3 regions of the Pelodictyon luteolum DSM 273 genome follow, and region 3 is predicted to be linked to each of the others. Evidence: riboswitches for the same ligand, from Rfam matches in the RefSeq annotation. Region 3 holds a riboswitch; each other region holds the start of a gene.

Region 1 (9,935 bases), 630 kb from region 3:
TGATGGGGTTGCGTTTGTGCGGCATGGCCGAGCTGCCTTTCTGGCCTTTGCTGAAGTACTCCTCAGCCTCACGGACCTCGGTGCGCTGCAGGTGGCGGAGCTCGACGGAGAACTTCTCGATGCTTGAGGCGACGATGGCCATGGTGGTTGCGAACTCTGCATGGCGGTCGCGCTGCAGGATCTGGGTCGATATGCTGGAGGGCTCCAGGCCGAGTTTGCGGCATACGGCTGCTTCAATGTCGGGGGAGAGGTGCTGGTAGGTGCCGACGGCTCCCGAGATCTTTCCGACCGAGATGGTCTCGACCGCGCGCTTCATCCGCAGGAGGTTGCGCTTCATCTCCTCGTGCCAGAGCAGGAGCTTGAGCCCGAACGTGGTCGGTTCGGCGTGTATGCCGTGGGTGCGGCCCATTTCGACCGTGTACTTGAACTCGACGGCACGCCGGGCAAGCACGGCGACGAGCTGTTCGATATCTTTTACCAGAATGGCGCCGGCGTCACGCATCTGCATGGCCAGGCACGTGTCGACCACGTCGGACGAGGTCAGCCCTTCATGGATCCAGCGGGAGTCGGGGCCGACGTAGCTTGCGACATTGGTGAGGAAGGCGATGACGTCATGCTTGGTCTCTTTCTCGATCTCAAGGATTTCTTCCACATTGAATGCGGCTTTCTTCCTGATGGTGTCGAGTGCAGGGGGGGGGACGATTCCGGCTTCCATGCGGGCTTCGACTGCGGCGATTTCAAGCTGGAGCCAGCGCTGGAACTTGGCTTCATCGGTCCAGATCGCCGTCATGTCTTTGGGTGAGTAACGAGGTATCAAGGGTGGTGCTGTTTTGGAGTTCGAAAAGGTTCTTCAAAAAAGGCTCAATATAACGAAAAGTCGGTGCTTATTTTCCCGCTGCAGGGGGGCCATCTCCCGATAACCTCCTGTATGCCTCCCGAACATACTCGAGCGCTGCTTCACGCTCATAGGGGAGAGTGCCGTCGATGATGGCGTTTTCCATCTCTTTCTTGATCATGCCGACCATCCTGCCTTCCGGGAGCTGGAGCTCCTGCATGATTTCCAGTCCGTCGACGGGCGGGCGCCATTTGGCCAGAAGATCCTTTTCTCCGACTTCCGCGATCTTCTTCTCCACATTTCCGAAGTTCTGCATGATGCGGGCAACCTTCCGGGGGTTCTTGCTCGTGACGTCTGCACGGCAGAGCGTCATCAGGTCTTCCAGATCTTCTCCGGCGTCGAACATGAGCCGGCGGATGGCCGAGTCCGTGATCTCTTCCTTCGAGAGGGGAATGGGCCGGTGGTGCATGCGGATCATTTTCTGCACATAGACGAGCCGGTCCTGCGGCCATCGCATTTCGCGGAAGATCCTTGCCGCCGCCCTCACTCCCACCGCATCATGGCCATGGAAGGTCCAGCCCGCATGTTTGCTGAACCGCTTTGTCTGTGGTTTTGCGACGTCGTGCAGGAGCGCGGCAATCCGGAGCCAGAGGTCCTGGGACGCCCGGGCGACGTTGTCGACCACCTGGAATGTGTGGTAGAGGGTGTCTTTGTGGCCAAGGCCGTCGATCTGTTCGATGCCCGCCATGGCTGCCGTTTCAGGGAGGATTTCTGCGAGCACTCCGGTTTCATGCAGGAGTTTGAGCCCGACTGAAGGCTCGGGGGACTGCATGATTTTCAGGAACTCGCTGCTCGTGCGTTCGGCAGATACGATCCTGATGCGTTCGTGCATGGTGGCCATGGCCGCCACTGCTTCAGGAGCCGGGGTGAAGCCGAGCTGTGCTGCGAAACGCGCTGTGCGCATCATGCGGAGAGGGTCGTCCGAGTATGTCTGCAGAGGGGCGAGCGGTGTGCGGAGTATTTTCTTTTCAAGGTCCTCCCGGCCGCAGTGCTGGTCCACGATGGTGCCGCGCCCTTCATGGTTGAGGACGAGGGCAAGGGCGTTGATGGTGAAGTCGCGCCGTGAGAGATCGTCTTCGAGGGTGCCCTTGAGGGTGATGGGTTTGCGGGAGTCGTGGTTGTAGGACTCCTTGCGGGCGCCGACAAGCTCAAGGGTAAAGGTCGCACCCTCCGGGTCCGGAAGCTCGAGGCGTGCGGTGCGGAACCGTTCGAACAAGACGAAATTCCGGCCACCGAGCTCTTTCTGGACGGTCTTTGCAAAGGGAACGGGGTCGCCCAACACCATGATGTCGATGTCGGTGCAGGGGCGCTGCATCAGCATGTCGCGGACATAGCCGCCGACAAGGTAGCAGCCCATCTGGCTCCTGTCGGCGATTTCTCCAATGCGGAACAGGATATCGGGAACAGTAGTTACCATGCGCTTCAGTCCTCCATCGCTCCTTCAGCCGCTTTCAGGGCCTCTGCGTTTGCGGCGATTTCCTCGGCGATGCGTCCGGCCACCATGATTGCCCGTCGGCCGTCGTGGGAGCTGACTGCCACTGGAGCCTCACCCGCCACTGCGGCGATGAAGTGCAGCAGCTCGTCCTTCAGGGCATTGACTTTCGGCGGGTCGGGGTGGATGTAGTCGAGCACGAGGCCCTGCATTGACTCCTGAATCTCGCCGAACTGTTCGAGGATCTTTTTTGCTGCAAAGGTCTTGATGGGGTTTTTCGATGAGGCTTCTTCGGGCTTCACGAGCCGGAACACTTCGGATTTGCCTGTCGTGAGGTCGAGCGATGCGTAACTTTTCGGCGCAGTCCCGAAAAAGCGGAGCTTGCGGCTGCGGCTCCGGCTGAGCCGGCTCGCCGTGACGTTTGCTGTCGCACCGTTCTGGAAGTCGATTCGGGCTGTGGCCATGTCGAGCTCGTTGGAAAACACCCTGACGCCGGAAGCAGAGATATGGCGGATCTCGGAGTTGATGAGCGAAAGGACAAGGTCGATGTCGTGGATCATGAGATCAAGCACGACAGAGACATCGGTCACCCGGCGTGAAAAGCCGCTGAGCCGTTCTGCCTGGATGTACATCGGCCGCCCGATATGGGCTTCGACCGCTCTCAGGGCCGGGTTGAACCGCTCGATATGGCCGACCTGGATGGTGACGCCCATCTCTTTTTCGAGACGGATGAGCAGGTCTGCCTCTTCGACCGTAGTTGTGATGGGTTTTTCGATGAAAAGGTGCAGGCCTTTCTGAAGCAGGCCGCGGGCGATCTGGAAGTGGGAACTCGTCGTTGTGGCGATGACGGCCGCATCGCAGGCTTCAGCCAGACTGTCGATGGTGGGGAACACCGAGACCTCGTATTTCGAGGCGATTTCCCGGGCCCTTGCGGGATCGAGGTCGAATACGCCGGCACAGGTGACACCGGGGGTTTCCTGCGCTATTTCCGCCAGCAGCTTGGTGTGGAACTCACCGAGCTTGCCGACGCCTATCACTCCGATGTTCATGATGGTATTCTCCAGTTAGGGCATGGTTGCCGAAGGGGGTTCTGATTCAGGCGTTTGGGGATTCTACAGCTGCGGCACCCTCGGTATCGAAGGCCTCGATCCGGTACTTGAACATATCAAGCGCGATCAGTACCCCGAGAACCGTCAGCGCTCCGGCGACGATGTAGGGGGCGTGGAAGTTCATGCCGTAGAGGATGCTTCCGCTGAAGGGTCCCATGATGCGGGCCAGCGAGTTGACCGACTGCGAGATGCCGAGTATCTGTCCCTGCTGCTGCTTGTAGCTGTAGAGGGAGATCATTGAGAGGTTGATCGGGGCCACGAGGCTGGTGCCGATTGCAAAGAAAAAGAGGATCAGGAGCCCGATGGTGAAAAGGGAGTCCTTAGGGGCGAAGGGGACGAAAAAGACCCCGATGAAGGTGAAGATATGGCCCCAGAGAAAGAGCTTGTGCTCTCCGAGCTTTTTGATGAGGTTGCGGATCATGCCGCCTTGAACAACGACGGAAAAGAAACCGACATAGGCGAAAATGTAGCCGATGCCCTGGTCGGTCGCCATGAAATACTCTTTCCAGAGGAGGATGGAGGCCACCTGCATGTTGACGATGGCGAAGGTGAAGAGGAAATTGGCGATCATCAGCATGGCCAGCGGGCGGGAACTGAAGGCCAGTTTCAGGCCGTCGACATATTCTCCGGTCTTTTCCCCGAGGATTTCCAGAACGGGGCGGGAGGGACCTTTGGCCGACCTGCCGAAGCTGAAGGAGAGCTTTCCTGCGTTTTTGTTCGATTCAGGCAGGAAGAAGACGGCAAGCAGGAAGTCGAAAGCGATGAGCCCGGCAGAGACATAGCCGACCATCGGGATGCCCCAGTTGTGTTTGAGCAGGCCGCCGATGAGGGGGCCGATGATGAAGCCGATGCCGAATGCCGCCCCGATCATGCCCATCGCGCCGGAGCGGCTCTTGCTGTCGGTGACGTCGGTGATGTAGGCCTGTGCGGCGGCGATGTTGGCCGAGCCGATGCCGGAAAGGCCGCGGGAGAGAATGAGCAGCGGTATGGTGCTGGCCTGGGAGAAGAGCAGATAGGAGAGCGCAGTGATGAAGATGCTGATGAGCATGACCGGCCGCCGGCCGATCTTGTCACTCAGCTTTCCCCATAGCGGGGAGAAGATGAACTGCATGATGGAGAAGATCGCCGCGATGAAGCCGATCATGAACGGGTTCGCTCCGAGGTCCTTTGCGTAGGTCGGAAGAAGCGGCAGCACGATCCCGAACCCGATAAGGTCGAGCATGACGGTCAGGAGCAGGATGAACAGTGGCGACTTCTTCATGCACAGGGAGCGTTTTGTTCAGCGGTTTGCCCCCCCGGCCGGGGGGGTCAAAGCCCCAAAGATAAGAAAATTGAAGCCGAATCGGTACTGCCGGCCTGAAATTCAGCCCTTCTCTTTGTCCCCGGGGTAAAAGAGTCTGTGCAGCCTTTCCACTCCTTCAAGGACCCTCGGCCCCGGACGCAGGAACAGGCTGTTGTCGAACCCGTCGTACACATGTCCCCCCTTCACCGCACGGAGGTGCCCCCAGCCGGGGCGCTTCATCACATCTCCGGCAGCGGAGGTCTCCCTGGCCATGTACATACAGGCGATGATGTCCGGGTTCCGGGCAATCACCCACTCCTGGGATATTTCAAAATATTCCTTCTCCACCACGTCCCCGATGTTGCGTCCTCCGGCGCATTCGATCAGTGCCGAGGTGTAGCTGCCGCTGCCGCCGGTCCAGAACGGGTCGTCCCAGATTTCCAGATAGACGCTCGGGCGCGTTTTCTTTTCTCTGGCCTTCATGCGTTCTTCGGCCTTCATGCGGTATCGGCCGAGCCCTTCCGTGATGACGGCTGCAAGGCTGTCGGCCTGCTTTTCGTGGCCGGTCAGCCGGCCGAGTCTTCTCAGCGCGTCCGGGATCTCTTCAGGGGTTTTGCAGCTTATGGTCTCAAGCCGTATGCCGAGCCCTTTGATTTTTTCTCCCATCTTCTCATCGGCAAGGTCGACATCGATGGCAAGATCGGGGTGGATGGATGCGAGTACTTCAAGTGAGGGGCGGCCGAAGGCGCCGGTTACCGGGATCGCTTTAGCTTCAACCGGCCAGTCACAGGCGCTGGTGCGCCCGACGACCTGGTCCCCGGCCCCTATGGCGAAGAGCATTTCGGTGAGGCTCGGTGCGAGGCTGACGATTTTCGGGCGTCTGGCGTCCTGTGCCGGGGTTTCTGCATGCTTTTCCGTGCATGCGGCCGTGAAGATGAACATGCATAAGAGGGGCAGAAAGGCCATCTGCCGGAAAAGGTTGCCCTGTCGACGCATACGGGTGGTTGTTGCGGTTACTGAAGGTATCGGGTGGAAAATGCAGTAGCAAGGTACATAGCGCGTGTTGTAAATGCCAACAGGGCGGGGATACTTTTTTGCCCCGGGAGCGTTATAGGAACTATGGAAACACATACACTGCAGTTCGTACAGCACTTCCCGGTCGGGATTGAATGCGTCTGGGACTTTTTTTCGCGTCCCCTGAACCTTGCCCGCCTGACTCCGCCTGAGATGCGCTTCAGGGTAACGGGAGGGTCGGGCGCGGGGCACATTCATGAGGGTATGCGCATCACCTATACACTCTATCCCTTCATGCTTGTCCCTGTTTTCTGGGAAACCGAAATCAGCCGGGTAGAAAAGCCATTTGTTTTTGAGGACGTGCAGCTCTCCGGTCCCTATCTGCACTGGATGCATCGCCATGAGTTCAAGGCGGTCAAGGGGGGCACGGAAATGACCGATACCATCTTCTACCGTATGCCCGGTGGCGTTCTTGGTGAACTGGTCGATTCATTCATCCTCAGCCATAGGCTCCGGGAGGTTTTTGAATACAGGCGTCAGAGGGGCTTTGCTCTGCTCGGCAGAGAAAAAATATGTAATTTGCCTGCAGGCGGCCCGTCTCCATCTCCATCATGAACCGGGTGCCGACAACGAGCCAAAACGAGCTGTACACGAATCATGAACGCACTATTAACTCGCTAATGAACATGCCATGAACATGCCATGAACCAGGTGATCTCCTTCACATCCATCGCCGTGTATTTTTCCGGCGGTCTGGCTCTGTTCCTGTTCGGGATCAGGATGATGAGCAGCGGCCTGAAAAAGGCCTCCGGTGAACGGATGAGGGTGTTTGTTTCACGCATTGCCGGCAGGCCTGTATTCGGGCTGTTTGCCGGAGCGATGGCAACTATGGTGGTGCAGAGCAGCAGTACCATCATCGCCACCCTCGTCGGGCTCGTACAGTCCCGCCTCATGACCTTCAGCCAGTCGCTGGCCGTGATTTTAGGCGCGGAAATCGGCACGACGGCCATGGCACAGCTGATTGCATTCCGGCTCCACGATTACGCCCTCGTCATCTTCACGTTGGGTTTTCTTCTCTACACTCTCGCCAAGACTGAGAACCTCCGTTTTCTTGGCGAGGCGGTATCGGGGTTCGGCCTGCTGTTTTTCGGTCTGCAGCTGATGTCCGGGGCGGTAGCGCCGCTGCAGGCCTATCCGCCCTTTCTCCAGATGCTCTCCTTTCTTGACAACCCGCTCGCGGGACTTCTTTCGGGCCTCTTTCTCACCGCCCTCATGCAGAGCAGCGGCGCGTTTATCGGTATCGTCATAACGCTTGCTTCTCAGGGCAGCATCGGTCTTGAGGCGGCGATTCCTCTGCTTCTCGGCGCCAACATCGGCACCTGCATCACGGCAGTGATTGCCGGCTCAGGGATGCTTCGGCCAGCCAAAAGGGTGGCGCTTGCACAAGTCATGTTCAACGTGGCGGGCATTCTCCTCTTCATCTTCTTCATCCCCCAGTTTGCTTCGCTCGTCCGGACCCTCAGCGTGTCGGAGGACCTGCCGCGGCAGGTGGCCAACGCCCATTCCATATACAACGTTTTCATGGCTCTTGTCTTTCTTCCGCTTCTGCCGCTGTTCGACCGCCTGCTGTATTTCCTTTACCCGGATGACCCGATGGAGATCCGCCAGCAGCCAGCCGTCTGGTACCTGAAGGAGTCCGCGCTTGCCACACCGGAACTTGCCCTCAGTTACGCGCGCAGGGAGATCGTACGCATGGCGCGCATAGCGGCCCGGATGGTCTGCGCTGCGCTGCACCCCTTTGTTCGTGAGGACAGGGGCCGGGATGAGGTGTTCCCCAGCCTTTCCATTATCGGAGGAATGGACATGCGGGAGGAAAAGATGGATTACCTCGAACGGAGGGTGTCGGACTACCTGATAAAGATCAGCCGGAGCGGTCTTACCGAGGCGCAGTCAAGGGAGGTATTCGCTCTCATGGAAACGGTCAAGTATCTGGAATCCATGGGAGACGTCATCGAGGTGCTCTCCCGTCGTCTTGTCAGGATGAAAGAGAGCCTCAGGACTCCGCTGAGCATGGATGGGAAAGAGGAGCTGCTCCGCCTGCATGCGTTTGTCTGCAGCGAATCGGGCAGGCTTGCCGACTTGCTTCAGAGCATGGACGCCGCAGAAGCGGCGGCGATCCTCGCCAAAGACCGGGAGTTCCGCACTCTTTCCTCAGAGACCGGGGCCTCGCATCTGGAGCGTGTACGGCGCAATCCTGAATCGGAACTGACGCACGACCTGCATATGGAGCTGGTCAATGTCCTCGAACAGGTTCACCATTACTCGAAGGCGATTACGACAGTCATTGCCGGAGCAGGAGAGAAGAGCTGATGGAGGACCACTATGGCATCTCTTGCTTTCTTCTGTTTGGCGGGAGGAAACTTTTTCTTATCCTGCAAATCTAGACTTGTGGTGCCTGAATATGGAAACATCGAAGGCGTAATAGGGAACCCGGTGTAAATCCGGGACAGTACCCGCTGCTGTAATCCTGCATCCCCCAAGGGAGATGGAAAGGTTTCTGCAACAATGCCACTGTTCCAAACAAAAATGGAACGGGAAGGCTGCAGGAATTCGGGAAAGTCAGAAGACCTGCCGCAACTATTTCGTGAACGCTTCGGGATAAAAGCTGAGATACCAAGATGAAGAACAACTCCGCACAAGCACGGGGAGCGGGTAAACTCCGCCTCTCTGTCGGTCGCATCGGCACACGCATTTTTCTTTCGATCCTCCGCCGCCTCTTTCCGGCGCTGCGGGCTCCGGATTTCATCTCACCGCCTCCGCTTGAGGTGTTTTCCACAAGCCCGAGGATGCTGTTCACCAGTCCGCGGATGGCCAGAGCCATCCTGCAGCACCGGAGGCCGGAGGCGTGTTTTCCCGTCGGCATGCAGGAAAAGCCTGCTGACCCGCTCTGGGATCCGTTCGGATACGGGTATCCGTATTCCCTGAACTCGCTGCTTATCGTGTCGGTGACGCTGTTTGCCCTTTAGCCTCTCTCCCCGCTCCTTACCTCATGGTATGGAACTGCGGCACATGGCGCGGTGACTGAGGCAGTATTTCAAGCCCGTTCAGATTGATACACTGGTTCAGCAGCCCGGCGGAAGCTCCATGTTGTTCCTGTGGCTTTGCATGATTTGTATTTCATCGCGGATGCATTACCTTTGCAATGAGTGGTTGCATAGCATCCAGGAACACGGTGTGAATCCGTGGCGGTCCCGCCGCTGTAACCGGGAACTGAACCTGCACAAGATCCCCGGAAGGGGATGGTCACTGTTCCGGCATACCGGAATGGGAAGGTCTGCGGGGGAGGAATGATCCGGGAGCCAGAAGACCTGCTGTGACGAACCCTTACCAATAATCGGCATTTACCCCCGTGGGGAGTGCCTTGAGAGAATCCCAATGGCAAAGGGCTTCGCTCCATCTTCAATGAAGATGGGACGAAGCCCTTTTTTATTTATGCGAAAACATGAAAGCACTCCTTCTCTGCGGCCCCAAATCACTCTCGATTCTCGATCGGCCGATTCCGATACCGGGCGAAGGCGAGGTTCTTCTGCGGGTCCGGGCGGCCGCGATCTGCCGCACCGATGCCAAGATGTGGAGTTCGGGACATCGTGACCTCCGGCTGCCACGGGTTCTCGGCCATGAAGTCAGCGGCACTATCGAGGGCAATCCGGGGCAGCTTTATGCCCTGTGGCCCGGTCAAGCCTGTGGCAGCTGTATGGCGTGCCGGAGCGGGCGCCAGAACCTTTGCCCGGACATGCGCATCACCGGCTTTCATCGTGATGGCGGTTTTGCTGAATTCCTCACGGCTCCGCGCTCCAGCCTTCTCGAAGTGCCTGAGGGAGTCGGCCCGGTGATGGCAACGCTTGCCGAACCTCTCGCCTGTGCCGTACACGGCGTGCGGCAGGGAGGTGTGAGTTCCCGGGAGCGGGTCCTCATTTACGGGGCAGGTACGCTGGGGCTTCTCGTTGCCCTTGTGGCGAGGGAATGTGGCGCTTCTGTCGTTATGTCCGATCCTGATATAGAGAAGCTTTCAAAGAGCGAGGTGTTCAGAAATCGTTTCGGAATCGGCACCGACGTACATCCGGGCGCGCCCTGTGGTCTGTTTGATGTTGTCTTCAACGCCACGCCGGCTCCGGAAGCCATTGAGGCCGGAGTCGACCGGCT
Region 2 (9,935 bases), 620 kb from region 3:
ATGGGTGATGATCAGGGCATCGGCTTCGGCCACCATCCCGCGGGCTTTATCTGCCGCCTCCTGCCCGACCGCTGAAAAAGGCTGTTCAAGCACTGCGGGGATGGAAAGCGCCCGGGCCGCTTCGGCATCGGAATCAAGCTGGTTGAGCACACCCGTCGTAACGCCGAACCCCTCGAGAACCAGGCGACGGTAGAGCTCGATGCCGCTGCCCCCGCCGGCGACCACATGGGTACGGATTGCAGGGCTGCCGCTCATCTTTCGCCCTTCAAGGTTCCCCGTCACCTGGAGTGAACCCGTAAAGGGGTCCGGACGGACCTGGAGTTCGCAGTCATACACCCGGCCGAGCAGGTCTGGGCGAAGGACTTCGTGCGGCGCCCCGTCGGCGGCAAGCCGGCCCTCATACATGAGGAGCAGGCGGTCGGAGACGGAGGCTGAAAGCGTGAGGTCATGGCTGACGAGCACGATCGTCAGCTGCTGTTCGCGATTCAGGTTGAGCAGGATCTGCAGCACCTCGTTGCGGTGATTGATGTCGAGATGGGAGATCGACTCGTCGAGCATGATGATGCGCGGCTCCTGCGCCAGCACCATGGCAAGCGCAACGCGCTGCTGCTCGCCGCCGCTGAGTTCCCCGAAATACCGGTTGCGGAGATCGAGAACGTCCGTGTAGATCATGGCGCGCTCGACAAGGTCGTGGTCATGGGGGGAGAGGCGGCCGAGCAGCCCCATAGACCCGACACGGCCGTTCATCACGATTTCAGCGACGCTGAACGCCATCGGAGCATCAAGCTTCTGCGGCACCACCCCGAGCAGCGATGCGCGCAAAGAGGGCCGGAGAGTACAGACATCCTGTCCGAATAACTCGACCGACCCGGCAACAGGCTTTACAAGGGCCGCAGCAGTCTTCAGAAGGGTGCTTTTGCCGCTACCGTTGGGGCCGATGAGGGAGACGAACTCCCCTTCCCTGACAGCAAAACTCACCCCGTCGAGCACACGGCGGTGGCTGTAGCCGGCAGTTACGTCCCTGAATGTCAGTGCTTCGCCTGCCATCTCAGCTGATCCAGGCCTGTTTCATCCGCTTCTGGAGGATAATGAGGAAAAATGGGCCTCCGGCAAGCGCAGTGACGACCCCGACAGGTATTTCGACAGGAGCGATGAGGGTACGGGCGAGAGCATCGCACATGACGAGAAATACCCCGCCACCCAATGCTGAGAGCGGAATCAGCTTCCGGTGGTCGGGTCCGAACGAGGCCCGGACCACATGCGGCACGATGAGCCCGACAAACCCTATCATGCCTGACAGAGAAACTGCGGTGGCTGCAAGCAGGGTTGCAAGCAGCAGGCCGAGAACGATGATGAGCCGTGCATTGATACCCTGGTAGTGCGCCATGTCGCGACCGAGCACGAGGGCATTCAGCGGCCGCGACAGCACCCAGGAGCCGATGAGGCCGATCGAGACCAGAAGGGACGCAGCGAGCTGCTGTGAAGATGAAGCGGGTTGAAGACTTCCGAGCATCCACCAGATGACATTGTGCAGTCCTTCCACGCTTGCACTCGAAACCAGAAACATGATGATGCTCGAGCATATGGCGCTGACGATTACTCCCGCAAGAATCAGGCTGTAGACCGATGGCTGGCCGCCTGTGCCCTGGCTGGCGATTGCGTAGACGAGGATGAGGGTCAAGACGGCGGACACAAAAGCGATGACCGGAAGGCTGAAGGGAAGAGCAAGAGAGGCCCCGGCCAGGATGCTGATTGTGGCGCCGAGCCCCGCCCCGCCGCTCACGCCGAGTACGTAAGGCTCTGCCAGAGGGTTGCGGAGCAGTGCCTGAAAGACCACGCCGGAAGCCGAGAGAGCGGCACCGGTCATGAGCCCCATCAGGAGTCGGCTGAAGCGAAGCGACAGGATGGCATTGCCTGAAGGGGTCTGGAGGTCGGGAATGCCGATGCCGGAAGGCCCCAGGAGGAGCGAGAGCACGAGAAGGAGAGGAACGGCAGCAAGAAAGGCCACCACCCGCAACCGCCGGGGCTTCCGGGCCGTGAACCGGTTATCGGCACAGACCGCCTTTTCAGGGTTTCTATAGATGGAAGGATACTTAATCTTCCACTCCTTTCTGGGCAGGGATGCCCGCTTCGTAGCCGTGCTTCAACATGGTCATTTCGGTAGCGGTATCGGCCAGGTCCAGCAGCTCCTGAGGCGCATTGCGGCCGGTCAGGACGACGATCTTCCCGTCAGCGGCACCTTTGATGCCGGATATGAGGGGTGCAGACTCGATAAGCCCTCTGGAGAGCGCGAAACAGACCTCGTCGAGCAGGACGAAATCGCAGTCGGGGTCGAGAAGGGCGGCAAGTGCGGCCGACAGCCCTTCGGCCGCGGCCTCCCTGTGGTCTGCCATCTGGGGGCTGTCAGGGTCACGCGGAAGGAATCCCCTGCCATGCTGCGACCACTCCACCAGCGGTAAAGCGCTGAAAAACTTCTGTTCGCCGACCTCGCCGTCGGATTTCACGAACTGAATCACCCGTGCACGCATGCCGTGGCCGAGCGCACGGGCCAGCATGCCGAATGCCGCAGTGCTTTTGCCTTTGCCGTTGCCGGTAAAGAGAAGGATACGCCTTGCATTTCTCTCAGCCTCACCCATCGCAGTGTTCCGTTGTTATGAGTTAATGTTGGTCATTGTAAAAGAAAGTGGCCGATGGCTGCCGACAGCAGAACCCCGCCCCCGAGAAAAAAGAATGCCGTCAGCCGCATGAGCCCTATGGCACCCCGAAGCGTCCGGGCATTGCAGCGCTCAGCGCGTACGCCAAGGACCGGCGCCATATCCGGCACCCCGCCATAGCTGCGTTCTCCACCGAACATCACCCCCAGCGCACCGGCAAAGGCGGATTCCGGATATCCTGCGTTGGGGCTCTCATGAAGAGCTGCACCCTCCCGGACAGCCCTGAATATATCAAAAACCCGCAGTTTCGCGACTGCAGCCGCAAGCGCTATGGCAAAGACGGTCAGCCGTGCAGGGATAAAGTTGACGAGATCATCGAACCGGGCCGATGCCCATCCGAACTCCATATAGCGCTCATTGCGGTACCCGAAGGTTGAATCAAGCGTACTTGCCGCCTTGTATGCAACTACGCCGAGAGGCCCAAGAAGGAGCGCGTAAAAGATCGGGGCAGTCACTCCGTCAACAGTATTCTCTGCCACGCTTTCGGTGGCGGCAAGGGCAATGGCGTCTTCATCCATCACCTCCGTATCGCGACCGACCATCCATGAGACCCGCTGCCGGGCTTCTTTGAGTCTTCCTGCCGCAAGCGGACTGAGCACGGCAAGGGCGTGGTCGGCAAGGTCACGCGTGGCGAAACAGCTGTACATAATAAGCACCGAGACGACATCGGCAAAAAGCGGGTGCAGTGCCGCCGCGCCCCTGATGACGGCCCAGGCCGCACCGGAGGAGATTGCAATGACTGATGCCGCGGCAAGGATGCCCTGAAAGCGAAGCGGAAGCGCGGTGCGGCGGAGCCGTGCTTCAAGAGCGGCAGCAAGGCTCCCCATCGCACGGACCGGATGCGGCAGCCACCTGGGGTCGCCGAATGCAAGGTCAAGCAGGAACGCCGCCAGAACAAGCCACACCGACTCCATCATGGCATCACCTCACGAAAGAGAGCGATGAGGCGGGTGTTTTCATCGGGTGTCCTTACGGCAAACCGGAACCACTCCCCTTCCAGTCCGCGGAAGTTTCTTGCATCGCGCAGATGGATCCCCTTCCTGGTAAACTGAGGGAGCAGAACATCAAGAGAGCGGGTCGAGCGGGCGAGGAAGAAATTCGCACTGCCGCCATAGAGCGTGAGACCCTCGATTGAGGAGCACTCCCGCTGTATCCTTTCACGTTCTGCAGCGAGCATCTTGCGGAGCGACTCCTCCCACGTGCCGCATCCGGCCAGCCTCCCGGCCACCTGCTCGGCCACAGCGTTCACCGTCCACGGCTCCTTGTGGAAGAGCAATCGTTCAATGACATCGGGATGGGCGACAACCGCACCGAGGCGAAGCCCCGGAAGGGCATAGAACTTCGTCAGGGAGTGCACCACGACCACGTTCTTCATGGCCATGACCTCCCGCATCAGCGAATTCCGGGGAAATGCCGCGGTATACTGGATGAACGCCTCATCGACAATAAACCACTTTTCAGGGAACCGGCTTGCGAGTCCCGGCAGCATCCCGGGCGGAAGTTCAGTTCCTGTCGGGTTGTTGGGGTTGGCGAGGAACAGGGCGTCAACACCGTCCATTGCAGAAACCAGCCGCTCGAACGATGGCATCGCAAAACCGTCCGCCTCGCTGAGTTCCATCCATACGACTTCCGCACCCGCAATGCGGCATGCCCGCTCATACTCGTAGAATGAGGGTGCAGGGATAAGCACCCGCCGGAGACCGTGGGCCCGCGGCAGGAGGTAGATGCCCTCAGCGGCCCCGTTCAGAGGAAGCACCGAATTGGGATCAAGTTTGAACCGGTCCACATAGAACGAACGGATCCCTGCCCCGTCGATGGAGGGGTATCTCATCAACTCAGAAGGCTCGACGACGACCGGGCCGATCGGCGGAAGAACCGGACTGATGTTGATGCTGAAGTCCAGCATGGCGCCCGATGAAGCCGGAGAACCCCCGTGCGTATGGTCATAGAGACTGCTCACACGCGCTCCTTTGGCGACAGCCTGCCGGCAAGGGCAAAAAGCCTGTCAAGATCAAGATTGTCTGAAAAGTGCCGGGCAAGCATGTCATAGCTGCGGTCCGACTCAAGCCGGCGGCTGATCTCCTCCCGAGGAGGCGTGTAGCTGGAATCAGCCTCCTCCAGGAAATGGTGGCGAAGGGAGGGTTCATCGAAAATACCGTGGAAATAGGTGCCCATAACCCGTCCGTCTTCGCTCACCACCCCGTCGGTATCCTCGCTCGGCAAACCGTTTCGCTCGGTAACCTGCAGGAACGGGCGGCATGAACCCTCGACAGCCGTACGGCCCATATGGATTTCATACCCTGAAGCTGCCACATCGGCACCATGCAGTCTGCCTCGGGAATTTGAAAGATATTTCTCCTTATCCAGCACGGTGCTGACTTCCAGAACGCCAAGCGCCTCGCTCGTGCCGGGCTCTCCTTCAAGCCCGTGCGGATCGGCAATGCTCCGACCGAGCATCTGGAACCCGCCGCAGATACCGAGAATCATGCCTCCCGAACGGCGGAATGCACTGATCTCTTCCTCCCATCCCATGCTCCGGAGCCACTCAAGATCCCCTCGTACGTTTTTTGATCCCGGTAGGACCAGCATCCTGTACCCCTCAAGCGAACGGGGGCGGTGCAGATAGTGAAGATCGACCGACGGATCCTCTTCGAGCGGAGAGAGGTCTGTAAAGTTGGAGATATGGGGGAAATAGATTGCCGCCACGCCTACCCTGCCCTCAGCAGGTCCTCCTCCTGGATCCACCTTCGCCTGAAGCGGAACGGCATCTTCGGCATCGATCGTAAACCCCCTGAAATACGGAATGACGCCGAGCACCGGCACACCACTCATCGCTTCGAGCATCTCCACGCCCTCCCGGAACAGGTCGATGTCGCCCCGGAAACGGTTGATGATGACCCCTTTGACGAGCGCGCGGTCTTCGGGAGGGATGATGGAAAGGGTGCCCACAACCTGGGCAAATACGCCCCCGCGGTCGATGTCGGCAACAAGAATCACCGAAGCTCCCGCTTCACGGGCCGTACGGAAGTTCACGAAGTCGCGCTTATAGAGGTTCATCTCTGCGCAGGACCCCGCGCCTTCAATAACCAGCAGTTCATGCTTTGCCATCAGCCGGTGCAGGCTCTCGAATGCCGCAGCCGCCCACTTCGAGGTATCTTTGAAATACCCCTTCGCACTCTCGGTCGAGGATACCTTTCCCTGCAGCACGACCTGCGCGCCGGTATCGGTGTTGGGTTTCAGGAGGACGGGGTTCATGTCGGCAGTCGGCGCAACCCGGGCCGCCTCGGCCTGCACGACCTGAGCACGGCCGATCTCCATACCATCCGGCGTAACTCCGGAGTTGTTCGACATGTTCTGCGCCTTGTAGGGCGCGACATCAATGCCCGCATCACGGAATATCCTGCAGAGCGCCGTGGCTACGATGCTCTTGCCGACGTCGGAAGCGGTGCCGAGAACGGCGATGGAATGTGCTGTTTCATTCTGTACTACCATACCTCGTGATGCACCAGTGTTTTAAGCTCCATCCTCGGCAGCCAACCGGCCTGCTCAAGTTCTGGAGTTTCGTGAAAAAAGCTCACATAGCCCACGCAGAGCCACGCGACAGGAACGATGTGCTCCGGAATCCCGAGCACCTTACGCACATGATCATGATGCACAATGCTTACCCATCCAACCCCGAGGTTCTCTGCCCGGGCGGCAAGCCAGAGATTCTGCACGGCACAGACCGAACTGTAGAGATCCATCTCGGGGTTTGGCGTCCGCCCGATCACCACATCGCCACTTCGGGACCGGTCACAGGTGACGCAGATGCCCATCGGCGCATCCATTATACCCTCCAGCTTCAGCGAGCAGTACTTTTCCCTCTGTTCACCGCCGAACAGTGCCGCAGCCTCCCGATGTGCCGTTTCGAATCCGTCCTTGATACCCTGTCGCACGCCCATGTCCTTGACGACTATGAAATCCCACGGCTGCATGAAGCCCACACTCGGGGCATGATGTGCCGCATGAAGGATACGCTGCACCACATCATCAGGGACAGCATCCGGAAGATACTGTCCCCGTACATCACGGCGACTGAATATCACTTTGTAGAGGGCATCGCGCTCTGATGGCGATATAGTGCTGTTCACTCTTGCGTTTTGCAATATCTCCATGGTTTAGAAATCGGCTCGAATGCCCACAACAAAATTGATTCCCGGCATTGGATAACCTGTAACATACTGGTAATCCCTGTCGAAAAGATTGTTTATCTCGCCCTTTAGGGTTATGCCTCGTCCATTCACTTTGGTGTGATCGAATGGAAATTTCTTTGAAGCGGCAAGATTCACCACCGCAAAGCTTCCCTTGGTGACGAATGCGCCATTATTGTTTTCCCAGTCCTGGACAATCGTACTTCCCGTCATGGCGACATTCACCGAACCGGCAAACCCTCCTTTATCACGCAACCTGATCCCTGTTGATGCATTCCATTCGGGTGTATACGGAAGATTCGCACCGGTCTTGTCATCCTTGAACTCGAAAAGATGAGTGTACCCTGCAAAAGGTTCGACGGTCCAGTTTTCGCCCAATGGAGCAAAGGGCCAGGACAGTTCGGCCTCCAGTCCTGAAACCGTAGCACTTCCGACATTGACATACGTGTAACTTGAGGCCCCTGTGGCACTGGTCTCAATCAAATCAGTATAGTCAGTGGTAAATACCGTACATGAAGCCACAAGTCGCTTCCATGCCACGTCAATCCCCCCTTCCCATGTCAGACTTGATTCTGGTTTCAGCTCAGCGTTTCCGATATAGGTTTTTCCGTATGAAACGATTTCTCCGGCAAGCTCTCTGGCAGAGGGCATTCTGAACCCTTCGGCATAGGATCCTCTCAAACGCAGGCCATCGGCAATCCGGAATGCAAGGCCGGCCTGCCCGGATGTATTGTCGGTGTTCCGGGATGTACCCTCATTTGCATGAAGGTCAACAGAGTAATCATCATACCGCAAACCTGCGGTAAGGGTGAGTGCATCATCGAAAAAAAGGTATCTGCCAAGGACGAATGCCGCAGGATTTTCGTACTGGCTCCATTTCGGAGCCAGAGTAGATTCAAGTTCATACTGCAGCCAATCAACTCCCGCCGTCACCCTCATTGAGGCTTCTGCATAGCTGATTTGCGCCTGAGCACCCTGCTGATCGGTATCGCTCTGGCTCATATAGGATGAACTGGGACTGACATATCCGTATTTATCCATCCCCATGTAATAGCGAGCCATCCAAGACCATCGCCCTTCGCCATCGGAGCCTTCATACATCAAATCGGTCGAATGATTGTTCTGAACCGTGTAGGCATCGAAATCAGGAGTAGCGAAATATGAGGGTGAACCAGCTCGTTCAAGATCGAAAACATGATAGATTACCTGCATACGCTGATGCGGAAGGAATTCATATCCCAGACTGAGGCTTCCCATCACCTGGTCATCAAATCCAGTATTCTGATACGTATCACCTGAGCCTGTCTGGTAATCACCCATATCTGCAGTTGAAACACTGCCGGAAAAATCAAACCTCCCTATACTCCCTTCTGCACCAGCGCCGGTCTTCACATATTCGTTGTTTCCAACCTGCTGTGCTGCAAAAAATGAGGGTGCACCACTGCCTGTTTTGGTAATGACATTCACCACTCCGCCAATCGCTGCAGAGCCGTATTGCACAGATGCGGGTCCGCGTATAATTTCAATACGCTCCACATTCTCGGTCATGATCTTTGCAAGATTTCCGGTGCCAGCACGCCGTCCATCCAAAAGGATGAGTACCTTTCCCATCAAATCATTTCCATGTGTTTCACTCCGAAACCCCCTGAGGCCGATTGAAGTCAATGTCCCGGGATATTTCTGAAAATGGCCAAGGCTTTTCTCCGCAAGAAGCTCGCTGAGATCCTTGGCTGACGAAAGCTCGATCTCTGCCCTTCCGATAATCGTGACATTGGATGTCACGGTGCTTTTCATCTCCTCGAAACGGCTTGAGGTCACAACAACCTCGTCCATCATGTAGGTTAAAGAGGCCTCTTCTGCAAACACTCCCCGGCTCGAGAGCAGTCCGAGCATGACGGCGAGAAATACTTTTTTGTTCATGATTGTTCCTGTGTTCAGTTATGGATTATTGAACAGACAGGGGTTAGCTGAAGGGTGCGTATGACACTGAAGCGGCATTTCCTTTTTGGATTCCAGAACAAAGCATCATTGACTGTGAGACCATACAGCTGCAGCCGGAGACTGGAGAGACGGACCTTGGGCCTGTGCTTTGCAAAAAGGATCAGATGGAAAAGCGATGCAGAAGTAATACAGCTTTGCCCAGACTATTAACCCGTAGTCGATCGTTTATGCAAATGGTAGATGGCAGGTCTCCTGACTTTGACGGCTTACTTCCATTCCGGCCTTCCCGCTGTTTTCCGAGGTGGAAAACGATGCAGTGACCTGGAACGAACCCTGAAACCGATGCATGTGGCCATGCAGGGATTTCGTGGCTTACCGTTATACAGTTGCGGGTACAGTCTGCGATTTTCACGCAGTTCCCTATTCTCCGGTTTTTAAACCGGCACCAGCTACGCTGAAAGAACAATTATGAAGCGTTATATAGCGAATTCTCCTGAAACTGACAAGCGCAATCAGCCGGGCCCGCTCCCCATGCAGGCACAGCAAGCCTTTCAGGCGAGTGGCCGCAGAGACACGGCAATCAACCTCCGAGCCCTCACAGCCACAGCCTTATCTGCTTTCATTACTCATAAACACATCACGCCCCTGATACTGACGCAGGGCTTCGAATTTCTCATAGGCGGCACCGCTCTCAAGTGCATGGCGCGCCTTGTCACCACCCTCGCGATACGACGATGCAATGCCGGACACATAGAGTGCTGCCGCTGCGTTCATGCAGAAGAAATCGGCTGCCGCTCCGCCCTCGAGGCCCTCCAGGACAGCGAGAACTGTTGCTGCATTCTCCCTTGCAGTGCTTCTGCTTGCGATGCATTCGAACGGCACCGTTTTCATCCCGAAATCCTCCGGAGTGACTTCATAGTGCGTAATGCTTCCGTCCCGGAGTTCAACCACGCGGGTCGGCCCGGAGAGGGAGAATTCATCAATACCGAACGCCGGGTCGAACCCCGCTGCCGTACCGTAGGGAGAGAGTGCCGCTGCCATCCCTATGTCTCTCAGGATTTCCACCATCTGTACCGACACGGCAGGGGCA
Region 3 (9,935 bases):
GTCCCCTCCCCCATCATGCTGTTCGCCGACAGGGTATCGGGCCTGAAGGTGGCGCTGCTGACCATCCACGAACCCCTTGAACGGGTTCCGTTGCTCGTCAGGAAAACGGATATCGACCGCTTTCTCCTCCGCCTCGCGCGCTGCCTTGAAACCGATTTCGGGCTCGAACACCCTGCCGTCGCCGTCCTCGGCCTCAACCCCCACGCATCCGACGGAGGGATCATGGGCCGTGAAGAGGAGGAGCTGATCCGCCCCGCAATCCAGCGCCTGCAGCAGAGGATGCATATCGAAGGGCCTTTTCCGGCCGATGGATTTTTCGGGGCCCGGATGCAGAGCCGCTTTGACGTCGTTCTGGCCATGTACCACGACCAGGGGCTGCTCCCCTTCAAGGTGCTCGCTTTCCACAGCGGAGTCAACGTAACCCTCGGCCTGCCGATCGTGCGCACCTCTCCCGACCACGGCACGGGATTTGACCGAGCGGGAAAAGGCACGGCTTCGGCCGAAAGCCTGCACGAAGCCACGCTCCTTGCCGCAACCATTGCTGAAAACAGGAAAAAGAAAACAGGACCGCCCCTATGATTTCATTCGTCAATCTTGATATCGAGCTCAACAGAAAGCCGGTGTTCTCCAATCTCAACCTGACCATCCAGCCGGGTGAACTGGTCTTTATTGCAGGAAAAAGCGGGAGCGGGAAATCGACCCTCCTGAAAACGATGTATATGGAGATCAAGCCGAAAAAAGGGGAGCTCATCATAGCCGGATACAACTCCCGTACCATCAAAAAAAGGGAGATCCCGCTCCTGCGGCGCAAACTCGGCATCGTCTTTCAGGACTTCAGGCTGCTTGAAGACCGCAGCGTTTACGACAACCTCGCGTTCGTTTTGAAGGTAACGGGCACGAAGGAGAAACTGATCCGTGAAAAGGTGATGCACGCGCTCGAAAGCGTCGGACTCTCGGATGTCGCCGGGGAGCTGCCGATCCGCCTCTCGGGCGGTGAGCAGCAGCGGGTATCGATCGCCCGCGCACTGGTCCGCGAACCGCTGGTTATCCTTGCCGACGAACCGACAGGAAATCTCGACCCCGACACCTCGATTGAAATCCTCGAGTACCTGAAAAAGATCAACCAGAAAGGCATCATCGTCGTCATCGGCACCCACGACTATGAACTCATCCGCCACTCCCCCTCCAGAACCCTCCTGATACAGGACCGGAGCCTCGTTGAAGCCTCCATCCGGGAGGGTGCCACCGGCTTCCGGCCCGTCCCTGCATAGAGAACTTTCAGCAGCCGGGACTTTCAGCAGCCGCCCTGCGGCGAAAGTCCGGCACCAGCAAAAAGCCCCCATGCTCAGACTGAACATGGGGGCTTCAAGGTATGTCGCAGGGAAAGCCGATGCCGCCTATGAGCAGCCGGTCGTCATTCCGCAGTCTTCACAGACTTTGCAGGTTCCGTTCTGCTTGACCCTCATCGAACCGCAGTTCTCGCACTGCTCGCCCGTATAGCCCTGCACCTTTGCCTGCATGACCTGGCTCTTCAGCGTATTGGTGTACTCGGATCCGGCATGATGGGCGGCAGGAACCGCCTCGGCTTCCAGTGCCGCCACCGGCGAGGTCTGCCCGTTGCTATTCTTTGCATCCGCACCGTGCTCGGGCACCTCATCGACTGCCTTGACATGCACGAAGTCCTTGCGGCCGAGGTAGTCGTAGCCTATGGAGCGGAACACGTAGTCGAGAATCGAGGTCGAGTTCTTGATGGCGTTGTGCCCCTGGACGGCACCCGCCGGTTCGAACCGGGTGAAGGTGAAGCTGTCGACCAGCTCCTCGAGCGGCATGCCGTACTGCAGGGCCTTCGAGGCCAGCACGGCGAAACAGTTGAGCAGACCTTTGAAGGATGCCCCCTCCTTGTACATGTCGATGAACACCTCGCCGAGCGAGCCGTCCTCGTATTCGCCGGTACGGAGGAACACCTTGTGGCCGCCTACGTATGCTTCGCGGATGAATCCTTTCCTGCGCTTCGGCAGGAGCCGGCGCTCGCTGCGGTGGTAGACCCGCTCGATAATCCGCTCCTGGACTTCGCGTGGGCCCTTTGTCTCGTCAAGATCCTCTTCGTTGCCGAGCATGATCACTTCGTCGAGATCCTGGTAACTTGAAATGTTGAGCGGCTGGGAGAGCTTAGACCCGTCACGATATACGGTGATGGCCTTCACCATATGCTGCCAGCCGGAGAGGTATACCTCGCCGATTTCAGCGGTGGTGGCGGTGGCCGGCATATTGACCGTCTTGGAGATGGCGCCGGAAATGAACGGCTGGACCGACGACATCATCCGCACATGGGCCATGTGGTTGATGAAGCGCAGCCCCTTCTGCCCGCAGCGGCTCGCGCAGTCGAACACCGGAAGGTGCTCCAGCTTGAGGTGCGGCGCACCCTCGATGGTCATGGTGCCGCAGATGAAGTCATTGGCCGCTTCAGCGTCTTCGGCGCTGGCGCCAAGAGCCTGGAGCATGTCAAAGCCGGGATCGTTCAGCTGGGCTTCCGTGAAGCCGAGCGACTGACAGAATTCCTCTCCGAGAATCCACTTGTTGAACGCGAACCGGATGTCGAAGACCGCTGCGAGGTTCGACTCGAGCAGGGCGATCTTCTCTTCAGTGAAGCCCCGATTCATGAGCCACTGGCTGTTGATCGACGGACACCCCTCAAGCGAACCGCTTCCCTTGCAGTACTTTTCGATCTCTTCAATCTCCTGCGCAGCGTAACCAAGGCGCTTGAGGGCCTTGTGCACCGACTGGTTGACGATCTTGAAATAACCACCGCCGGCGAGTTTCTTGAACTTGACGATGGCGAATTCAGGCTCGATGCCGGTAGTGTCACAGTCCATGACGAGGCCGATCGTGCCGGTCGGAGCGATGACGCTGACCTGGGCGTTGCGGAACCCGTACTTCTTTCCCTTCTGCAGCGCTTCGTCCCAAACACTGCCGGCTGCCTCGAAGAGCTCTTTCGGGCAGTACTCGGAATCGATGCCGCGCGGCTTGACCGACAGCTCCTCATACTCCTCCTCCGACTCGTTGCGGGCTGCACGGCGGTGGTTGCGGATGACGCGGAGCATCTCCTTCGAGTTCGCCTGGTAACCGTCGAATGGACCGAGGTCGCGGGAGATCTCTGCTGAGGTGACATAGGCCTGGCCGGTGATGATGGCCGAAATGGCACCGGCAAGCGCAAGCGCTTTCGGGGAGTCGTAGGGGATGCCGAGCACCATCAGGACGGTGCCGAGATTGGCGAACCCGAGACCGAGGGTGCGATACTCGTAGCTGAGACGCGCGATATCGGGAGAGGGGAAGTGGGCCATGAGAACCGAGATCTCGAGCACGACGGTCCAGAGCGCCGCGGCGTGGCGGAGCTCGTTGATTTTGACATGCCCGGACTCTTCGTCGACGAAGTGGATCAGGTTAAGGCTGGCGAGATTGCAGGCCGTATTGTCGAGGAACATGTACTCGCTGCAATTATGAACACCGATGCCGTTGGCAATAAAGTGATGGTTCTCAGGCTCGGTAAGATCGAAAACCGGCTGCCGGCCGATACTCCTCAGTGATGCCACCCTGTCGACCAGCGGGTCACGATAGGTGTCGACCGTCATGTTCAGACGTGCGAGCGCTTCAGCCTTCCGGCTCTCCTCCATGAATCCGATGGACTCCTGAAAAAGAACCCTGGAGCTTCGGCTGATGCGCAGGCTGTGCATCTCCTGCACCGGATATTCCCTCATGCCGCCCTTGCCGTCCGGAAGCATAGAGACAAGGTCTCCGGCCCGGCGATTCTCGTAGATTTTGGCCTTGATGCCGAAATTCAAGAGCAGCAGCTGTACCTGCAGAAGCAGGTCGAGCGAGGTGGAATCGAGCGCGACATACCGGGATTTGACACCGTAGTTGGCAACCGTGCCGTCGGCAGTGAAAAGTCCACGGAGCAAAGCCGCCTGTTCAGCCTGCTGAAGACGGAACACCGCATCGGAAAACATTTTCTTTTCGCTTCCACCATCGAGAACCGCATAGTTCTCAAGCAGATTGAGAATTCTGGGGCTGCCGACAGCGACGCGGGACGAGGTGAGGGTCTGGGTGAGGGAACCCTGCTTATTGTGCTCGCCAAGCTCAGGACGCAGATCGTTAATGAGCGTATTTGCCCATCCGGTAATCTCCGCTTCAGCCTTGTCCATGGCAAGAAAGGCAACACGGCGCTGCTCTCCGGAAGCCGTGAGTTCAGCATTCCGGGTAATACAGCCATCCCCGACAAGCAGACCGATCAGCTGGGCAACATCGACAGAGCCTGTCGATTCTTTACCAAACTCTGCCCCGACAAGTCTGACCACATCGTCCTTGGAGAGTTCACAGGCCTTGACATCACCGCGATTTTCAGTATAAACGGGATGATCTCCGGTGAGTTTCAGGCGATATCCGGCTTTCGTCCGGAGCTCGTATACTTCTTTCGTGCCGGTCGGGAAAATCTTTTCGACCCAGTGCAGCTTGCCCTCAATACCCCTGATACCTCTCGACTGTCCGACAAGTTCCCCGATACGCTCAAGTCCCCGGTCTGTGGCGACCAGTGTCTCTGCAGTCACACAGGGGTTACTCGCATTGATCCTGCCGGCTGCCGGGCAGGTGTGCCATTCGTTGATGGTGGTGTCGAACTGGAGGCCCGGATCGGCGCACTTCCATGCGCTCAGGAGAATCTTTTCCCAGAGTTCACGGGCGTTGACCGCACGGGCGGTCTTGCCGGTTGTGCGTTCCTTAAGCATCCAGAGTTCGTTGTTCTCGACCGCCTTCATGAAGGCGTTCGTCACCCTCACGGTGTTGTTCGAATTCTGTCCGCCGACGGTCTGGTAGGCTTCCGATTCGTAATGGGTATCGTACTCTTCGAAATCAAGCGTGGTATAGCCCTGCTCGACAAGGGCGAGCACCCGGATGATGTAGCTCATCGGCACGGCACGGTGCAGGGCGTTCTCGATCAGGCGCTGGAGTTTCGGGTTCTCGAGTCTGTCGGCGCCGTTCAGGATGGCCTCTTCGACAATGGCCTGCAGGAAGCGCGAGCAGATCCTCGAGCCGGCAACGAGCGAGGCGACCTTGTCCTCTTCACGGGCCTTCCACTCAATGAATTTCTCGACATCCGGATGATCGATGTCGATAATGACCATCTTGGCCGCACGGCGAGTGGTTCCGCCCGACTTGATGGCGCCGGCCGCGGAATCGAAGATCTTCAGGAAGCTCATGAGGCCCGACGAGCTGCCGCCTCCGCTGAGCTTTTCGCCCGAGGAGCGGAGATTGGAATAGTTGGTGCCCGAGCCGCTGCCGAACTTGAACACCCGGGCTTCGCGGACCGCAAGGTCGAAGATGCCGCCTTCATTGACCAGATCGTCATTGACGGACTGGATGAAACAGGCATGCGCCTGCGGACGGGTGTATGCATCTTCGGACTCGACCACCTTCTTCGTGGCAGGATCGACATGGTAGTGTCCCTGGGCAGGACCGGTGATGCCGTAGGCGAAATTCAGTCCGGTATTGAACCACTGGGGGGAGTTCGGGGCGCCCTGCTGCGCAATGAGCATGTAGGCGACCTCATCGTAAAACGCCTCTGCGTCCTCCGGGGAGTCGAAATATCCGTGTTTTTCACCCCACTGGCGCCAGCATCCGGCCAGACGGTGCACGACCTGGCGGATAGAGTGTTCGCTGCCGGTGACCGGACGGCCTTCCTCGTCAAGCAAGGGGTTTCCATCTCCGTCAACCTGCGGAACACCCGTCTTGCGGAAATATTTCTGGGCAAGGATGTCAGCCGCCATCTGCGACCAGTGCTTCGGCACCTCGAGTTCATTCATCTCAAACACTTTGGAGCCGTCAGTGTTCCTGAGGACCGAAGACTTCTGGGTATATTCGAACCGGTCATAGACGTTTTCACCGGGAGATGTAAAGAGACGGGAGATTTTCATGGAAGCGCTCCGGGATCAGAGTTGGAGGGAAACTTAAAATATTCTTTTAAAACAACTTATACGTGCCGTCGAGCCATATCGGTAAGTGTGAGCCGAAGCATTTTTCATACCGGAAATAAAGAATATAACATAAATCATAAATGTTGACACGGACCCCGATGAGGGGGCAAGAGGCAGCTGTCCGGCCTTCATCCCGAAGCCATCTCGACAGCGTTTATCCGGCAGGTTTCCTGACTTTCGACGGCATTTTCAGCCTGCCACGGGGGCGGGCAATCCGGGCACTCAATCCTTCCCACGCCCTTCCTGCGGAAGTATTGCGGTCGGCGAAGTGGATTGAAGCATACCGTCAGGAAACTTCGGCAGAGCTGCCTTGTTCGCTGACGGCGAACCATCATACAGTTGCGGGCACAGTGTACGGTTTTCGCGTACTTCCCTATTATCCGGACCACGGGGGCGTCCGGCACCGGAAAGAAAAAAGAACAGGGTCAAGTTTAAGTATTTTTTACATCATTCGCAACCCGTCTCACGGAAGCTCCAAGGCGCTTTCAGGAAGATCGAGAACGGGGCATCCGGCATAGATGAGGATGGCCTGAAGGAGCGAGGCGGAGTGCACCGCCTGGCCGAGGGCCTCCGTCCGGGTCATGTCGCGGCCCTCGCGCTGCATCCGGAGGGCGAGCTGGCGGGAGAGTTCGGCGATGCGGGCGATTTCAAGGCAAAGCTCATCCTCGTTCCCGATGCGTATGGGGTAGATGCGGCTCCGGAGAAGGGCGGCATCCCGGAACGCGCTCTCTTCGATGACACCGTCATTGGCATGATGGCGTGCGCGGTTGAAGGCGTCATAGGCCACGTTGTGCAGCGGCATCGAAAGGTCTCCGGCATAGTGGGGACAGTAAACCATCGGGTAGTCTGCGAACTTCCCCCTGGCCCGAAGCGCCCGGTACTCCCGGACCGAGGCCACGATGGCGCCGTAGAGGTGCCCCTCCTGGTCATCGGCACGATCATGGAGGCTGATCTGCCTCTGCACCATCCCGCCGGTGACCTGCCTGTTTTCGGGATTGTGGAAGTAATGGTTCTTCCCTTCATAGGCGCCGCACGGGTACTTCGACTTTGCAACGTCGGGAGCCGCAGCACTGTACCAGCGTTCGAACCCTGCCGCCCGGGCAATGGCCACATGGGTACGGTCGTGCCAGCCGAGGGCGTCTCCCCGCAAAGAGAGGAGTACGGGAAGAATGAGGATGGCGGCCGGAACGGCCGAAAGGAATTTCTGCCTGCGGCTTCCGGGGGTTGGCGCCCTTTCCGCGCCCATCTTCAGGCGGACATGTCGAGCATCCTGCGGATCGGCTTCAGGGCTGCGCTCAAGAGGGGCTCCGGGACGGTGATTTCGGGTGAACGCTCAAGCATGCACCGGTATAGCTTCTCGAGGGTATTCTGCTTCATCTGGGTACAGACGCTCCTCGGGTTTGTCATGTCGCGGGGAGCGGGAATGAAGGTCTTACCGGGCGAGCGGCGCTGCATTTCGTAGAGGATGCCGGGCTCGGTAGCCACGATGAATGCTTCGGAAGGGCTCTTTTGGGTATAGTCGAGCAGCGCCTGGGTCGAGCCGACGAACGAAGCAAGTTCGAGCACCTCACGACGGCACTCAGGATGCGCAATGAGCTCAGCTCCGGGATGCTCCCTCTGCGCCGTCTTCATCATATCAGCCCTGTAGGCTTCATGGACATAGCAGAACCCCTGCCAGAGGATGATGTCGCGACCGAGCTGGCGGGCGATATAGTCGCCGAGATTCCTGTCGGGCCCGAAAATGATCGGCTGGTCCGGGGGTATCTGGCGAACGATGGAGAGGGCGTTCGAGGATGTGCAGGTGATGTCGGACTGAGCCTTCGTGGCAGCGGTGGAATTGATGTAGGTGATGGCGACGGCCCCGGGGTGGCGGCGGCGGAACTCCGCAAACTCCTCCTCCGGACAGCTGTCGGCAAGCGGGCATCCCGCATTGCGGTCCGGCATCAGCACCGTCCTCGACGGGTTGAGTATCTTTGCTGTCTCGCCCATGAAATAGACGCCGGCAAAGACGATCACCTCAGCGTCGACCGTTTCGGCGGCACGGGCAAGTGCGAGGCTGTCACCCACGATATCGGCGACCTCCTGTATTTCGGGAAGGGTGTAGTAATGGGCCAGAATGACGGCGTGCATCTCTTTTTTCAGCGCCCTGACGCGCTCCTGCAGCCCGGTTGTGGAAAATGCTTCAGGTTCGCTGCCTGCATGTGATGTATTCATGTCACTTCAGATAGTATTCAAGATCGTCATCCTCCCGGACAAGGAGCAGGATGGCTGCATTGGGAACGATAAGAAAGCGCTCACCATCGTAATCGATCTCATGGGAGCTGGCCTGCAGGAAAATGGCAAGATCCCCGACACGGGCCTGTAGAGGGATGTACTGCGTCGAGGACACGCTCTCTTTCCAGGGTTCCTCGGCTGAAGGAGGGGCTACGGGATATCCCGGTCCCGCCTTGAGGATGTAGCCGCTCTGGATCTTCTCTTTCTCCTGGACGCCGGGCGGAAGGTAGATGCCCGATTTCGTCTGTTCCTCAAGGGATTTAGGTTTGACGAGGACCCTGTCTCCGACAACGACAAATTTACTTATATTCATGTTCCCGAACCGGTCAAGCTGGTTACCCCTGAGCTGCTGCGGGCCAGTGAGCCCGCCGCCTGAAGAAGAGTGAAAATGTAAAAAAATTCCGTGTCCGGCAAATCCGGCGGACCACCGGCCTGAAGCGGATCCGGCGGGAGTGCCCCCGGAGACGCTGCATAACCATCCCGAACCGTGAACAATTCTTTCAAGGTATTTCTCAGATACAATTCGTGGATCCTCGCAGTCATGCTGTCGGGGATATCCCTCATCATCACCGCGATTGAACAAAACGATGTCCCCTCAAAAGTCGCCGTTGCCGGCTACAACCTTCGGGGCTACGTTGCAGAGAGAATCCAGAGCCTCGGCCACCTCCTGCACATGAAGGAGGAGAATAACCGGCTGCTGGCCCAGAACAGCCGGCTTCTTGCCAGACTCCTCGTCGCTGAAACCGCACTGCAGCGCCAGAGCGCACTTGAGCACATCCATGCCGCCACGCCTCCGGCCATGCAGGGGTTCAAAACCGCCCGCGTCATCGACCGGACATTCAGCGAACGAGAAAACATGCTCCTCGTCGACAAAGGGCGCAACGACGGCATCAGAAAAGACATGACGGTACTGACCCCCGACGGGCTTGTCGGACGGGTGGTATCGGTATCGGCACACTACGCATCCATCATGCCGCTCATCCACTCCGACTTCAAGGTAAGCGTGGTCTCGGCGGAAACCCGGACCACGGGCCTCGTTTCCTGGGACGGGGGACGGGCAGACATGGCCAATGTCGAACACATTCCCATCAGCAGCAGCCTTGCCAAGGGAGAAGAGCTTCTCACCACCGACTTCAGCACCTTTGCAATTGCAGGCCTCCCTGTCGGCCGGGTGACGTCGGTAATGCCCGGCCGGCTGTTCAGCATGGTCACGATGAAACCCGCCGTCGATTTCTCCAGACTGGACTACGTCCTTCTGGCGCCGCTCAACAACGAGCCGGAAAAGCTTAGGATGCTCGGCACCCCGGGTCCCGGAAAAAGAGACCCACTGACGAAACAGTAACGAAACAATACCGCGAATCAATAACGCACCAAGTACAACCGTGGCCAGAAATATCTTCGTACTCCTTTTCGTACTCCTGATCGTCTGCATCCTGCAGGTACTCGGGTTTTCACGCCTGACCCTGCTGCATACCGCCCCGGATGCCATCGCCCTCTTTCTCGGGTTCAGTGCCGTCACCCTCGGCCGAAACGCCGGCACCGGATTCGGTTTTCTCGGCGGCATGCTCTGCGGCCTCATGACGGGAGACATGGGGCTCCATATGCTGGCGGGAACCACGGGCGGCTTTATGGCCGGCT

Evidence for each region. A riboswitch is a leader RNA that binds a small molecule or an ion and turns the genes downstream of it on or off. The one in region 3 is predicted to bind cobalamin.
Region 1: linked by a shared signal. The riboswitch ahead of PLUT_RS05965 (hypothetical protein) and the one ahead of PLUT_RS03005 (intein-containing adenosylcobalamin-dependent ribonucleoside-diphosphate reductase) in region 3 are both predicted to bind cobalamin.
Region 2: linked by a shared signal. The riboswitch ahead of PLUT_RS05950 (TonB-dependent receptor plug domain-containing protein) and the one ahead of PLUT_RS03005 (intein-containing adenosylcobalamin-dependent ribonucleoside-diphosphate reductase) in region 3 are both predicted to bind cobalamin.

The regions. Positions count from the first base shown of each region.
Region 1 is NC_007512.1:1,299,845-1,309,779, reverse strand. It holds gene purB (adenylosuccinate lyase) at 1-817, opposite strand, end outside; gene PLUT_RS05995 (CCA tRNA nucleotidyltransferase) at 885-2,312, opposite strand; gene PLUT_RS05990 (Gfo/Idh/MocA family protein) at 2,318-3,376, opposite strand; gene PLUT_RS05985 (MFS transporter) at 3,423-4,697, opposite strand; gene PLUT_RS05980 (cobalamin-binding protein) at 4,800-5,714, opposite strand; gene PLUT_RS05975 (SRPBCC family protein) at 5,838-6,347, shown strand; gene PLUT_RS05970 (Na/Pi cotransporter family protein) at 6,435-8,102, shown strand; cobalamin riboswitch at 8,165-8,383, shown strand; gene PLUT_RS05965 (hypothetical protein) at 8,411-8,758, shown strand; cobalamin riboswitch at 8,923-9,123, shown strand; gene PLUT_RS05960 (zinc-dependent alcohol dehydrogenase) at 9,235-9,935, shown strand, end outside.
Region 2 is NC_007512.1:1,288,948-1,298,882, forward strand. It holds gene PLUT_RS05915 (ABC transporter ATP-binding protein) at 1-1,047, opposite strand, end outside; gene PLUT_RS05920 (FecCD family ABC transporter permease) at 1,049-2,017, opposite strand; gene PLUT_RS05925 (cob(I)yrinic acid a,c-diamide adenosyltransferase) at 2,094-2,636, opposite strand; gene cbiB (adenosylcobinamide-phosphate synthase CbiB) at 2,669-3,631, opposite strand; gene cobD (threonine-phosphate decarboxylase CobD) at 3,628-4,674, opposite strand; gene PLUT_RS05940 (cobyric acid synthase) at 4,671-6,206, opposite strand; gene bluB (5,6-dimethylbenzimidazole synthase) at 6,200-6,868, opposite strand; gene PLUT_RS05950 (TonB-dependent receptor plug domain-containing protein) at 6,872-8,824, opposite strand; cobalamin riboswitch at 9,070-9,310, opposite strand; gene trpD (anthranilate phosphoribosyltransferase) at 9,455-9,935, opposite strand, start outside.
Region 3 is NC_007512.1:669,703-679,637, reverse strand. It holds gene pdxA (4-hydroxythreonine-4-phosphate dehydrogenase PdxA) at 1-579, shown strand, start outside; gene PLUT_RS03010 (cell division ATP-binding protein FtsE) at 576-1,271, shown strand; gene PLUT_RS03005 (intein-containing adenosylcobalamin-dependent ribonucleoside-diphosphate reductase) at 1,398-5,963, opposite strand; cobalamin riboswitch at 6,166-6,446, opposite strand; gene PLUT_RS03000 (hypothetical protein) at 6,487-7,269, opposite strand; gene nadA (quinolinate synthase NadA) at 7,272-8,237, opposite strand; gene PLUT_RS02990 (co-chaperone GroES) at 8,239-8,610, opposite strand; gene mreC (rod shape-determining protein MreC) at 8,785-9,639, shown strand; gene PLUT_RS02980 (hypothetical protein) at 9,680-9,935, shown strand, end outside.